DNA from 3 places in the Blautia sp. An46 genome. Region 2 is predicted to be linked to each of the others. Evidence: a T-box and tRNA genes for the amino acid it is inferred to sense, from the RefSeq annotation. Region 2 holds a T-box; the other regions hold tRNA genes.

Region 1 (2,266 bases), on a different contig from region 2:
GATATAAGCCTCCGGTCCTTTTCCCACATGTTTCCGGTAAATACAGCGGATATCGCTGCCGCAGATAGTAGATGCCATAGTTTTTATCAGCACCTGGCCGAATCCCGGCTTTGGAATTTCAAAATCTTTCAGTTCCACTGTGCTGTTGCCTGGCAGGATCGCACCTTTCATTGTACCCATCTTAAAATCCTCCTCTGTGTTTTCTCTGTGTTTTTATTTATCTTTATTATACGTTTATATGAAGTTTCTTTAAGAGAGAACAGCGACAGCTTTCAGAAAATATGTCGTCTTTTCGCAGGTTTATTTATATTCTTTCTTGACTGTCCTCTTCTGTTCCTGATAGACTGTAAGAAAACCGGAAGAATTTCTGAAACCGCCTGTTGGATTACTAAAAACAACGTTATTCCCTGTCAGGAGGAAATAAAATGAACACCCTGCTCCAGAATCTGGATTTTACTTTCACTGTTGAAAATATCCCCGTCCATGTCCTTACCATTGCCCTTTGCCGTCAGGTACTCCATGTACCTTTTCACAGCCATGGCGCCGGCTGCTATGAGCTGCACTATATCGTCTCTGGGAAGGGGGAGATCCATTTAAAAGATGGATATTTTCACACAGCTCCGGAAACCTTTTATATGGCAGGTCCTCACATAGAACATTCTGAGATTTCCCACAAAAAAGAACCCATGGTGGAATTCTGCCTTTATTTCCATATAGACCATTGCCTTCCCAGTATCATTAGCGGAAAAAAGCCGATCCTGTCTGCTCTGATCTCCCAGGATCTTATTCTGGAAAGAAAGGGCTCCTGTCTGCTTCCTCTTTTAGAAGAGCTGAAAGAGGAGCTGGAGAAAAAGCCCTTTGGATATGGGGAATACATCTGCGGCCTCCTCAAACAGATTTTTATTCTCTGCATCCGCAGTTCCCGGTCCGCTGCCAGTGAGGGAAATTCCTCTTCTCCTCAGAATCTGGTCCTGCAAAAATCCGTCATTGCAGAAGATTATTTTTTATATGAATATGAAAATCTGAGTCTTAGGGAACTGTCCCGCCGCTTAGGTTTAAGCACCAGGCAGACAGAACGTTTCCTGAAAGAGTTTTACGGACAGACCTTTCTGGAAAAGCGGACTCAGGCCCGTATGGAGCGGGCTCTGGTCCTTCTGGGGCAGCCAGGCCAGACTGTCACCTCCGTATCCAACGCCCTGGGATACTCCTCTCCAGAACACTTTTCAGGGGCCTTTCGAAAATACTTTGGTTCCAGTCCAAAAAATTTTCTAAAAAAGTGTTGATTTTTAAAAAAATTCTGGTATAATAGCATTTGTTGATTGCGGGGTATGGCGTAGCTTGGTAGCGCGCACGGCTGGGGGCCGTGAGGTCGCAGGTTCAAATCCTGTTGCCCCGATAGATTGAGGCTGGACTTCCACATAAGGAATTCCAGCCTTTTTTCATTATAATATGACATATCCTGGAGAGTGCATGGCAAATCTTCTTCTCTTTCTGCGCTCTGATTTCCGCAGCCTGAAGCTGCCAGTAATAAACAGCAGGTCAATAATAGGATTCTCTTTTTCAACTTCTTCCCCTTCTTTTAAAATCCCAGCTCCGTAAAGCTTCCTTCTGTCATCCCCAACTGTATATCAAATCTGGTATCTTCTCCTGCTACAAGTTTTATCCTGCTTTCTCCCTTTTCCAGGGAGATGCTTTCCTGGGCATTTAGTTCCCCTGGAGAATCACACTCTGCCAGAGTGGTCAGAGCCCCTTCCGGGTCAATAAGCACTACTTTCAATTTACCGCTGTATAATGTGATTTCATAAGAGAACTCCACTTCTGTAGTTTCCTGGGCTTCCCAGGACCATACGGTATCCATTCCTTCCAGTCTTTCCACAGAAGCAGTCCACTTATCTTCCTCTATGTTCTGCTGGACTTCGTCCAGATTAAAGGAATTAGAATCGCTGGAGATTTCTTTTTCATTATCATATAAATCTGCCATCCGGTTGCCTCCGCAGCCGCCGATACTGAAAGCCGCCAGCAAAGCCAATGCTGCCGTTAATTTTCCTCTCATTCGCTTTTCACCAGCCTTTCCCTGCTCACTGAGGAGTTTTTATATCTTTACGGAGAACTTCCTTAGGCGGTTCAATCTCATTTGCCAGGGTATGTTCTGTTAATTCCGATAAAACCTTAAATTTTTTATTCAGCATAGGCCGCATACAATTAGGCACATGCTCCTGATGGGCTCTGTGTATAGCCACACATTCTTTGCAGTTTCCATGATAAC
Region 2 (2,266 bases):
CCCGGACTGGGAGACGCAGGAGACCGGATCTTTGGTACAAAATAGACAAGGAGTGAAGAAAATGTCAGAAAAAAGACAGGACTATATATCCTGGGACGAATATTTTATGGGAGTTGCAAAACTGTCAGGAATGCGTTCCAAAGATCCTAATTCACAGGTGGGCTCCTGTATTGTCAGTCAGAATAATAAAATCCTTTCTATGGGCTACAACGGTTTTCCCATGGGATGCTCTGATGATGAATTCCCCTGGGCCAGAGAAGGAGAGGACTTTGATACCAAATATTTTTATGTGACACACAGTGAGCTGAATGCTATCCTCAATTACAGAGGGGGCTCTCTGGAAGGGGCAAAACTCTATGTATCCCTGTTCCCCTGTAATGAATGTGCCAAGGCCATTATCCAGGCAGGGATCAAGACCATTGTATACGGCAGCGATAAATACGGGGACACTCCGGCAGTGAAAGCCTCTAAGAGAATGCTGGATGCTGCAGGAGTCCGGTACTATCAGTACAGCCCAACAGGACGAAAGATAGAGCTGGAACTGTAGAAGGTCTGGTCTTGACAAAAAAGAGAAATTCCAATAAAATGGGGCAAAGAGATAAAAAGAAAAATGGCGATGAAAAGGAATAGTACCTGTTCGGAATGGCACAGAGAGAGGACCGCTGGTGGAAGGTTCTCCCGGGAAGACAGGGAACCGGCCTTGGAGCTGCCTGTGAGGAGCAGGACGCGGGCTTTGGCGTTAGAAAAGCATAAAGAGGGCGGCAGAAAAACAGCCGTCAAGAAGGGTGGTACCGCCGAATCCAAGACATCGGTCCCTGTTTGGGGATACGGTGTCTTTTTTTGTTCTGCAGGAATGCCCTATAGAATAAAAATTCTCCTGGGATTTAGAGCGGGACGCCTATGTATTGTCTTAGGAGGAAATCATTAAAAAGGAGTAGAAAAATGGCAAAGGATAAGAAGTTTGTAAAAGAGATTACCTCTATGGAGGAAGATTTTGCCCAGTGGTATACAGACGTAGTGAAGAAAGCTGAGCTCATCGATTATACCAGTGTAAAGGGATGTATGGTGATCAAACCGGCAGGATATGCTATCTGGGAAAACATCCAGCATGAGCTGGACAGAAGGTTTAAGGAAACCGGAGTGGAAAACGTATACCTTCCAATGTTTATCCCGGAAAGTCTTCTTCAGAAGGAAAAGGATCATGTAGAAGGCTTTGCCCCTGAGGTAGCCTGGGTGACCCACGGCGGGATGGAGCCTCTTCAGGAAAGACTCTGCGTACGTCCAACTTCAGAAACCCTGTTCTGCGACCTGTATTCAAAAGAAATCCATTCTCACAGAGACCTGCCAAAAGTATACAATCAGTGGTGCTCTGTAGTACGGTGGGAGAAAACTACCAGACCTTTCCTCCGTTCCAGAGAATTCCTGTGGCAGGAAGGACATACGGCTCATGCTACAGCAGAAGAAGCTGAAGAGCGGACCATCCAGATGCTGAATATCTATGCAGATTTCTGTGAAGAGGTACTGGCAATTCCGGTAATCAAAGGGCAGAAGACAGAGAAAGAAAAATTTGCCGGAGCGGAAGCTACCTATACCATTGAGTCTCTGATGCATGACGGAAAGGCTCTTCAGTCAGGAACCAGCCATAATTTTGGAGATGGATTTGCAAAGGCTTTTGGTATCCAGTATACAGATAAAGAAAATAAATTACAGTATGTACACCAGACTTCCTGGGGTATGACAACCCGTATGATCGGAGCACTGATCATGGTACATGGAGATAACAGCGGACTGGTGCTGCCTCCGAGGATCGCACCGGTACAGGCAGTGATCATTCCTATTCAGCAGAGAAAAGAAGGGGTTCTGGAGACTGCCCAGAGATTAGAGGCTCAGTTAAAGGAGGCAGGCATTCGGGTGAAAACTGATGAGACAGATAAGAGCCCTGGATTTAAATTTGCAGAGCAGGAGATGAGAGGAATTCCTGTTCGCATTGAATGCGGACCCAAGGATATTGAGGCAAATCAGGCGGTAGTTGTCCGCAGAGATACCAGAGATAAGGTTACAGTATCTCTGGATGAGCTGGCTCAGAAAGTAGGAGAAATCCTGGAAACTATGCAGGGAGAGATGCTGGAAAGAGCCAGGGCTCACAGAGACGCTCACACCTATGTGGCTACAGACTACGAATCCTTTAAGGAGACTATTAACGAAAAGCCGGGGTTTGTAAAGGCAATGTGGTGCGGCTGCAGAGAATGTGAAGATAAGGTAAAGG
Region 3 (2,266 bases), on a different contig from region 2:
TGATCGATACAGGCATCCAGCAGGTCCCGGTCATGAGATACCAGGATAAATCCTTTCTTTCCCTTCAGGTAACCTTTAACAGTCTCTCTGGATTCCTGGTCCAGATGATTGGTGGGCTCATCCAAAAGCAGAAAATCATTTTCTCCTGAAAAAAGCACTGCCAAAAGAAGTTTTGTCTGTTCTCCAAAACTGAGGGTATCAAACTTCCGATACAACAGGTCTCCCCCCAGTCCCAGCTTATCCATCTCGCAGAACACCCGCCACTGCTCACATCCCGGCTTTAATTCTTCCAGAAACTCTGCCGCTGTCTTTTCCCTGTTCTCTGCCTTCAGCACATAGGGAAAGTAATCAAAAGGCGTACTCCCAGTAATACTTCCCTTATAGGCGTATTCTCCTAACAGCAGTTTCAGAAAAGTAGTCTTCCCTTTTCCATTTCTTCCTGCAAAACCCAGTTTCCAATCCGTGTCAATGGAAAAAGAAACATTCTCAAAAATATTGTCAAAGCTTCCCTCATAACCGAAGGTCAGACCCCTTACATTTATCTGAGACATATCTATCCCTCCTCTTATCCGTTGCCAAAGGACTGTCTCTTTGAAGCCTACCTTGTCCGATTAAGGGCAGCAAAAAAGAGAGGCGATGAGAACATAGCCTGCTTTTGGCAACATAAAACCCGCCTTCCGGACCTCCGGAAGGAACTGTACTGCAAGTTTCACGTTTTCCAAAAACGAACTATCTGCTCATCTTTCCACCTCTCTCATTAATCATAGCCTCATTATAGTTAGAATTCCTGTGGCTGTCAAATCTTTTCCTGTAAATTTTATATCCTCAGCCCTTATATATTTCCGATTTTTTGCTTGACATCTGCAGCTCTATTCTATATAATAACATCTGTTGAACATCTCAGCGAAGCGTGGCTCAGTTTGGTAGAGCGCTGCGTTCGGGACGCAGAGGTCGCGTGTTCGAATCACGTCGCTTCGATTTTAGAATCCTACCGGGTAGTCTCGTCATGAGACTATCCGGTATTTTTTTGTCTAAAAATAAAATTTTTTTAATTTACGCGTCATAAATGGGCTGTTTATACCGTATATTAATTAGTAATATAATTTTCTATCAGTAGTTTAATATGGATTTACGGCTGGGTTAGCTATATAATAAATCCATAATACTTGGACAGGAGAATTCTTATGGAAAAAAAATTAAGCTCTTTTGAAAGACAGTTAATGTTGGATGAAATTATGTTTTACAGTATCTGCAGTGATCAGGACAGACAGAAAATTCTGGATCAGCAGCCTATGACCTTCGATGATTTCCGGAGGCTTTCTCTGCTTACTGATTACCTGGAACTGGAGCATCTCCATAAATTTATCTGGGATCTTCACGGATACAAATTTATGGACGAAATGGACAATCTCTATGACAAATGTAAAGACGGCAGCGAAGAACTGCCGGATATGCTCATAGAGACAGGACACTGGCTGGATGACTTCTGGAAGCAGGCTCCCAATACCACTGTGTCCTTCCTCTTACGGAAAGTTTTTTCCGACGGGCTGAAAAGTCCCCGTAAAAAAGCCAGCATAACCCTCTATCCTCTTCCGGATAAGGGAAAATCTATGTCGTAACGCAAACATCAGAAAGGAAACTATTTATGTGTACACAGCTTCCACAGGCATTTCTGTCCCGGATGGAAGAAATGCTGAAAGATGAATTCCGGGATTTTCTGGAAAGCTATCAGGCTCCCCGGCAGTATGGGCTTCGGATAAACACGAAAAAAATCAGTCCTGAGAAGTTTATGGAAATCTCTCCTTTTCAGCTTACCTCTATTCCCTGGGTGGAAAATGGATTTTTCTACAGCAGTGAGGACAGACCATCCCGGCATCCTTATTATCAGGCCGGACTCTATTATCTTCAGGAGCCCAGTGCTATGACCCCTGCCAGCCGCCTTCCCATTTATCCGGGGGAGCTGGTACTGGATCTTTGTGCGGCTCCCGGAGGGAAAGCTACCGAACTTGGCAGCCGGCTTCAGGGACAGGGGCTCCTGGTCGCCAATGATATCAGCGCCTCCAGGGCCAAAGCACTTATGCGAAATCTGGAGCTTTGGGGAATTGATAACTCCCTGGTAACTACAGAAACGCCCAAACGTCTGGCTGAAGTTTTTCCTGAGTATTTCCACAAAATACTCATAGACGCCCCCTGTTCAGGAGAGGGCATGTTCCGTAAGGAACCGGACGTTGCCAAAACCTGGGATCCTTCCAGGCCGGAATATTTC

What was found. The T-box of region 2 lies ahead of proS (proline--tRNA ligase). A T-box ahead of a tRNA ligase gene usually reads a tRNA of that ligase, here a tRNA-Pro.
Region 1: it has a tRNA-Pro gene. The T-box ahead of proS (proline--tRNA ligase) is inferred to sense a tRNA for this amino acid. The anticodon was not compared.
Region 3: it has a tRNA-Pro gene. The T-box ahead of proS (proline--tRNA ligase) is inferred to sense a tRNA for this amino acid. The anticodon was not compared.

The regions. Positions count from the first base shown of each region.
Region 1 covers NZ_NFIF01000008.1:57,819-60,084, forward strand. The annotation lists gene B5G00_RS08055 (zinc-dependent alcohol dehydrogenase family protein) at 1-180, opposite strand, end outside; gene B5G00_RS08065 (AraC family transcriptional regulator) at 426-1,283, shown strand; tRNA gene B5G00_RS08070 (tRNA-Pro) at 1,323-1,396, shown strand; gene B5G00_RS08075 (hypothetical protein) at 1,580-2,053, opposite strand; gene B5G00_RS08080 (LPS biosynthesis protein) at 2,079-2,266, opposite strand, start outside.
Region 2 covers NZ_NFIF01000022.1:29,135-31,400, reverse strand. The annotation lists gene upp (uracil phosphoribosyltransferase) at 1-45, shown strand, start outside; gene B5G00_RS15605 (deoxycytidylate deaminase) at 62-547, shown strand; T-box leader at 608-820, shown strand; gene proS (proline--tRNA ligase) at 943-2,266, shown strand, end outside.
Region 3 covers NZ_NFIF01000011.1:108,656-110,921, reverse strand. The annotation lists gene abc-f (ribosomal protection-like ABC-F family protein) at 1-551, opposite strand, end outside; tRNA gene B5G00_RS10625 (tRNA-Pro) at 905-978, shown strand; gene B5G00_RS10620 (hypothetical protein) at 1,185-1,619, shown strand; gene B5G00_RS10615 (RsmF rRNA methyltransferase first C-terminal domain-containing protein) at 1,646-2,266, shown strand, end outside.